DNA from 3 places in the Rhodomicrobium vannielii ATCC 17100 genome. Region 2 is predicted to be linked to each of the others. Evidence: predicted binding sites of a transcription regulator. Region 2 holds the regulator's gene; each other region holds the start of a gene.
What was found. The regulator LexA, encoded in region 2, represses DNA repair genes until DNA is damaged. The targets are predictions, from matches to a motif close to TGTTCNNNNTGTGTTCNG.

Region 1: the regulator LexA is predicted to act here: its motif matches at 1,196-1,213, upstream of RVAN_RS03295 (ribonuclease T2).
Region 3: the regulator LexA is predicted to act here: its motif matches at 1,192-1,209, upstream of RVAN_RS12330 (LexA family protein).

Annotation. Positions count from the first base shown of each region.
Region 1 covers NC_014664.1:744,841-747,107, reverse strand. The annotation lists gene truA (tRNA pseudouridine(38-40) synthase TruA) at 1-118, opposite strand, end outside; gene RVAN_RS03295 (ribonuclease T2) at 349-1,143, opposite strand; gene RVAN_RS03290 (helicase HerA-like domain-containing protein) at 1,310-2,267, opposite strand, start outside.
Region 2 covers NC_014664.1:1,536,481-1,538,747, reverse strand. The annotation lists gene RVAN_RS07010 (DHA2 family efflux MFS transporter permease subunit) at 1-833, shown strand, start outside; gene lexA (transcriptional repressor LexA) at 1,038-1,754, shown strand; gene RVAN_RS07000 (PHA/PHB synthase family protein) at 1,984-2,267, shown strand, end outside.
Region 3 covers NC_014664.1:2,667,282-2,669,548, forward strand. The annotation lists gene istB (IS21-like element helper ATPase IstB) at 1-273, shown strand, start outside; gene RVAN_RS12325 (hypothetical protein) at 197-739, opposite strand; gene RVAN_RS12330 (LexA family protein) at 741-1,130, opposite strand; gene RVAN_RS12335 (hypothetical protein) at 1,242-1,448, opposite strand.

The DNA.
Region 1 (2,267 bases), 790 kb from region 2:
CAGTGAAACGCTCGATAGCGCGCGCGAGATGGTCTTGCACGGAACGGCCGTTCGCCTGCATCTGCCAGCCCGAAAACGGCGTCCCGTCATATTCGATTGTAATCTTGTAGCGCGGCATGCTCAGGGCTTAGGCTGGTTCGTGGGAGAAGAGAGAAAGCTGGCGATTGCTCTCACCCGAATCCCGGCGCATTGCAACCAGCCACTCTCCCGGTCAGCGGAAAAAACTCTCGGTGATGGTGACAGAAAGCTGCGGAGCAAGCGGTGATCGGAGAGTTCACCGAGGTTCGACGGGCTTGCCGCTGCAGGCCCGTACGTGAACCGAAGCCCCCCGGGCGCTTCCTTCTGGGCCTACAACCGGTCGCCGCGCTGCGTGGGCCCACCCTGCGGACCCTGCCCACCCCCGCGAACCGGCGGCATGGTCACGGTGTCGTAATTGCAGAGTCTGCGGCTTTCCGCACAGGGACGCGGCTGCAAATCCTTGCTCATGCAGACGCGAACTTCCTGCAACCTGTTACGCGAACAGACGATCTGCACCATGTCGGGCGTCAGGTTGCGGTTCACGTCCAGGAATGCGCGTCGCACCTCCTCCGGCCCCACGCGCAGCGGCTTGGTCAAATCCTGAAATTCGTCGGGAATGCGGATGCTGTTGTAAGCCTTGCGAGCGGCGGCAAAATATCCGCGCGGGTCCATCCCCGAACATGTGCCGTGCTTCTTGTATTCGTGGATGACGAGTTGACGGCTCGGCATGATATCGAGCATGCGGTCGATAAGTTCATTCGGAACCCATGGGCGGTAATCCGTCCGGCACGACTCCGGCCAGCCGCGCCGCTCGTATTGCGGCCACAAGCCGTGGAGCACGAAGGCATAGGGCCGCGAGCCGTTACACTGCTCATCGGAGCCACTGCTGCGGCCGTTGCGCCGGTCGTTGAAAAAGCGGTATCCGCCACCGGTCTCATCTTCGTCGAATCGAGACGACCGGCCGCGTTCATTGCCGCCGTCCTCACGCCCCGCGCAGTAGGTCGGCGACCAGTTCAGCGTCAGCACATAATAATCGAAGTCACCCGGCCGCGCGCTGCGGTCGCCCTGCGCATGCACGCCACCGATCGCCGCCAGCGCAGCCGCGCCCATCGCGATACAAGCCAATCGCAAGGAACTTCTGATCCCCGTAACCATCACCACGCCACCCGAAAAATCACAGAACGAAGCAGGAACGTAACCACTTCGGCGGCAAAGTCAAGCTGCCGAAGCGCGCATCCGAGAAAACTGGTGATTGTCGCCACGATCCCAAATGAGAAATTGGTAAGCTGGGTTATTTCGGCCTCAGCACGCGCTCAAGGATACGCCCCGCCGCCGAGCCGAGCGAGCGCAGCAGCGACTTGCCGAACGCCTCGCCGTAGGTCTGGCGACTGTAGCCGCCGCCGCGCCCGCGCCCCTTCGGCTGCGGTTCAGGCTCGGGATCGTCCTCGCGCGGCAACGGTTCGTCCGGTGACCCGGGCTTCTTCGGGATGCGGAACTCGCCCGCCCATTCGTAGTCGTCGTCTTTGCGCGCCTGGCCCGCGCGCGCGTCGGTGCCACGGCGCATTCTGCCGTTCGCTGGCGCGACGCTTGTTTCTTCCTCGTCATATTTTCCGGCGATGGGGCTCGCCTCGATCACGGCCTTGCGCTCTTCCGGCGTGACCGGCCCGAGCCGCGACGACGGCGGGCGAATCAACGTCCGCTGCACGATGGACGGCTCGCCCTTGCCCTCAAGAAAGGAGACGAGCGCCTCGCCGGTGCCGAGTTCGAGGATCGCCTTTTCGGCGTTGAAAGCCGGGTTCGCGCGGAAGGTTTCGGCGGCGGCGCGCACGGCCTTCTGCTCGCGCGGGCTGAAGGCACGAAGCCCATGCTGCACGCGGTTGCCGAGCTGGCTTGACACGCGATCCGGCACGTCGAGCGGGTTTTGCGTGATGTAATAGACGCCGACGCCCTTCGAGCGAATGAGGCGTGTGACCTGCTCGATTCGCTCCAGCAGCGCCTTGGGCGCTTCGTTGAAGAGAAGATGTGCCTCGTCGAAGAAGAAGACGAGCTTCGGCTTGGCGATGTCGCCAACTTCGGGGAGCTTGTTGAAAAGCTCCGTCATCAGCCAGAGAAGGAACGTCGAGTAGAGCCGGGGTGTTGACATCAGCTTGTCGGCGGCGAGCACGCTGATGAAGCCGCGGCCGTCCGGTGCCTTCCGCATGAAATCTTCGATGTCGAGTTGCGGCTTGCCGAAGAAGAGCTCGGCCTTC
Region 2 (2,267 bases):
GCTTCCTGCTTTTCGGGGCAGGCGTCGCCTTGATGTCCTACGTGCTGGAGATCTTCGGCGAGCATATCCTGACGCCATCCCAAACCATCGCGCTTCTGGCGGTTTCCGTCGCCCTCATCCTCGCCTACGGATATCATTCGCTGCGGACACGTTGGCCGCTGCTTGAGCTTGGCCTGTTCCGCATCCGCACGTTCCGCATCTCCGTCAGCGGCAGCTTCTTCACCCGCCTCGGCGTTGGCGGCGTGCCCTTCCTTCTGCCGCTCCTCTACCAGATCCCGCTGGGCTTCACGCCGATGCAGTCGGGACTGCTCATCATGCCCCAGGCTATCGGCGGCATTCTTGCGAAGCTTGCGCTGTCCCGCATTCTCGACCGCCTCGGCTATCGCAACATGCTCACGTCGAACACGATCATTCTCGGGGCGCTCCTGATGCTGTTCGCAACCGTGGGGCCATACACCCCCGTCTGGCTCATCGTGTTGCAGGCCTCCCTCTACGGCGCGTTCAGCTCGTTGCAGTATACGACGATGAACAGCATGGCCTATGCCGATATGGACCAGCACAAGACAAGCAGCGCGGGCTCGATTGCAAGCACCGCTCAGGAACTTTCCATCAGTTTCGGCATCGCGGCGGCGGGGCTTATCACGGCGTTCTTCATTCCAGAACATGCGCCTTCGCGTGAAAAGGCAATGATGGGCTTCGGTCTTCACGAAGCCTTCATCGTCCTCGGGATCATGACGATTCTATCGACCTTCATCTTCGCCGGATTGAAAAGAGAAGACGGAGAACGCGTCGTCCATCGCAGTCAGGTTCGCATGAATCGTGGCTATCGCTGATCTTCCGCTTCGCGCAAAGACATCATTCTTTCCCGAAATTCGTGCCATGAAAGGCGAATTAGCCATTGGGAAATCTCGGGAGGCTACAGATTCCCATCTGTGCAGGGCGGGTTGCAAAAGTGCCCTTTTCCCTTGCGGAACTTAATGAGAACGCTTATTGGTGTTCTTGGTTTGTACAAGTCCTTCGCCACAACCGGGCCGCCCATGCTGACACCGAAGCAAAAGCAACTCCTTCTCTATATCAACGAGCGCATTGAAGCGACCGGCGTTCCTCCGTCGTTCGACGAAATGAAGGAGGCGCTGCACCTCAAATCCAAGTCTGGTATTCATCGCCTCATCATGGCGCTGGAAGAGCGCGGCTTCATCCGACGGCTTCCGCACCGCGCTCGCGCGCTTGAGGTGATGAAGATGCCGGAGCGCCGCGTCGGGTTTGAAGCCGACCGAAGGCGAGGCTTCATGCCAACCGTGATCGAGGGGGCGCGCCGCTCGTCTTTCGAAGAAGCACCGCAGGCTCCTTTCATCCGCGACCGTGACGATGGCGGCATTTCGGTTCCCGTCATGGGCCGCATCGCGGCGGGCGTGCCCCGCTCGGCCATCGAGGACCACAGCCACGTTCTCGTCATGCCGCCCGAATACCTTTCGACGGGCGATCATTTCGCGCTTGAAGTACGCGGCGATTCGATGATTGAGGCCGGCATTCAAGAGGGCGATACCGTCGTTCTGAAAAAGACGGCGGCTGCCGAGAGCGGGGATATCGTGGTCGCGCTCATCGACGACGAGGAGGCCACGCTGAAGCGGCTTCGCAAGCGTGGACAATCGATTGCTCTCGAACCCGCCAACCCGGCTTACGAGACACGGATTTTCGGTCCAGACCGCGTGAAAATCCAAGGCAAGCTGGTCGCGCTCCTGCGACGATTTTAAGTCGCCATCGCGTCGAGTCATGGCTGATATGACGACAACGCGGAAGCGGGACATGCGCGCACGAAGCGCTATAGTGCGTACTTAGTCGGAGGACTATTGCAGCGGGCTAAGAAATGCCTTTAGCCCCTCACCAAACGACGCCAGAATGTTATATTATTGGTCCATGCTCGATTCAACGGGCGCAAAAGGACGCAAGAATAACTTTGCGGTTTGGGAGAGCTACGCACGGATGTCAGACAAGCGTCAAAAAGGCGACAAGCGAGAAGCCGCAAGCGGCCCGGCGCCATCCAGACCTTTGCCGGGCCTTCAGTCTCCGGAGCAATTCGCGACGAACCTTCTTCGCGCCTTCGAGGCAAGCGGGCAGGCCGTCGCGAAAATCTACGAGGACAAGGACAAGCGCTCTGGAGCTTTCACGGTTGCGGGCGGAATGGCGGACATCGGCAAGATTTTCGCGCCGATCGCGCAATATTGGATGAACGATCCGCAGAAGCTTGCCGCAGCCCAGGCGAAGCT
Region 3 (2,267 bases), 1.1 Mb from region 2:
TTCGAGCCCTCTGCGGCGCATCTGTTCTTCCAGCTTGTCTCGCGCCGCTACGAAAAGGGAGCGATGCTGATCACGTCCAACCGCAGCGTCGGCGAATGGGACGCGGTGTTCGGCGATCCGGTCGTGGCGACCGCGATCCTCGACCGCTTGCTCCATCACAGCCACGTCATAACCATCCGCGGCGACAGCTACCGCCTCAAGGAAAAACGTCGCAGCGGTCTTCTGCAGAAGACCGCTGCGACAGAACCAAAGCCTCAAAGGACTGATCAATGACGGGGCAGTTCTTCGTGTCGAAACGGGGCAGTTCCGGATCTCGGTTGACACCGATCGACACCGGGATTCCTGTTTCCTGCCTGACCGTGCTACGGATGGTGCGCGCATAGCCGGTAAGCCCCCTGCCCTCGAAGCCTGCGAGATTCAGGAAGGCCTCGTCGATCGAATAGACTTCAAGCTCGGGCGTGAAGCGCGTCAGCACAGTCATGACACGCCGCGACATGTCGCCATAGAGGGTGTAATTCGAGCTGTAGACAGCGACTTTGCGCCTTTGGAGATCAGCGCGCTTGAGGTGATATGGATCGCCCATCTTGAAGCCGAGCGCCTTGCTTTCAGTCGTCAGAGCGATGATACAGCCGTCATTGTTCGACAACACCACGACCGGCCGGGTTTCGAGCTTCGGCTCAAACACGCGCTCACAGGAGCAATAGAAGCTGTTGCAATCGGCGAGCGCGAATACCGGCATGTCACGCCTCAAACCGGCGGATGCTGCCGGTCACCACGCCCCAGATCACAAGCTCACGTCCTTCGACCATCTTGATCGGTTGATAGGCCGGGTTTTCCGAGCGAAGCTCGATCACCCCGCCGCTTGACCAAAGCCGCTTGACCGTCAGCTCACCGTCCACGACTGCGACGACGATATGGCGATGCCGCGCCGATATGGCGCGATCAACGACAAGAATATCACCGTCGAACAAGCCAGCCATGACCATCGAGTCGCCAGACAAACGCACGTAGAAGGTCGCCGCCGGATTGCGGATGAGAAACTTGTTCAGATCGAGTTCGCCTTCAAGATAATCATCGGCCGGCGAAGGGAATCCCGCAGGCACGCGCGACAGAAACAGCGACAGCGCCATAGCCGCTCCGGCTTTGGGCCGCAGAAGCGCTAAGCTGCCGAGTTTCCATGGGCGAGGAGAAAAGAACATTACGGGAACATCTAGCGCGATCCCGCCAAGGCCCGCAAGGCGTCAGGATGATTTTCCCTCCGCCTGCATGTTGAAAAACGGCCGGAAAGGCTCCGGGATCTGCGTCAACATTTGAGCGTGCATTTGCGCTGCAATCTGATTGCCGAGCGCCGCCCATATCTTGCTCATTGCCTCTGGACCCGCAGCCCCCATCACCTCTTGGGTCATGACGGCGAGGTCTTCGGGACTGACTTCAACAGTGATTTTCATGATGCGGCCTCTCCTGCCCATGTCCTGACGGCCAAGACTTAGCGCATTTTGCTCTTCGCGGCCTTTGCTGTCTGGTAAATTCCGAAAAGCCGACAAAAATCGCCATTTCGCCAAACGGGCGCAAAAGCGTCGGCTTATATTCGGCGCTGCACATGCGTCGGCACCAAAATCTCAGCTATAATCGTTCTTTTGCCGCGAGCAGCCGCGCGCCAGCGCCGCTTCCCTGCATTTGTGGCTTAATCATCCGCCATCGGCAAAAAAAACCTGCTTCCAACGCCTTTCTCATTGGTCTCTGACACCAAAGATCGTGAGGCTGGCTGCGGAAATTCATCAGCCACCACCGGTTGCATCACCAGTCCGCTTGACCGAAACCAGAACGTTTCCGTGAAACATCCCGGCAAAAGGTCGACCTCATTCCAGATCATTTGCGATCCGCAAATCGTCGCTTTGTCTATCACCTTGCACCGAATTCGTTCTAGCAGCCCGGATGACCTTCCTTCTAGCATGTTGCTAGAAGGAACATGCGCTGATGTGCTAGAAAAGTGATAGAAAAGTGCTAGAAAAATACGGGTCATTCCGTTCTAGCAACATGCTAGACGCTTTATATCACCCTTTCCGCCCGAAACGCGCGAGCGCGATAACGCTCATCCTCCCCTCAAAAGTGATGGCAAGATGTGTGAAAGCGGGCCCACTAGCTGGGCCACTTTCAGCCGCGCTTACTCTCCTTCGGATCGACGCGGAAGACGCAAACGAGGTCAATTGACGTGCAAGCCATGCGTTTACATGGTAAGCATCCGGTGAGGGCCGCAGCGTGAGCGC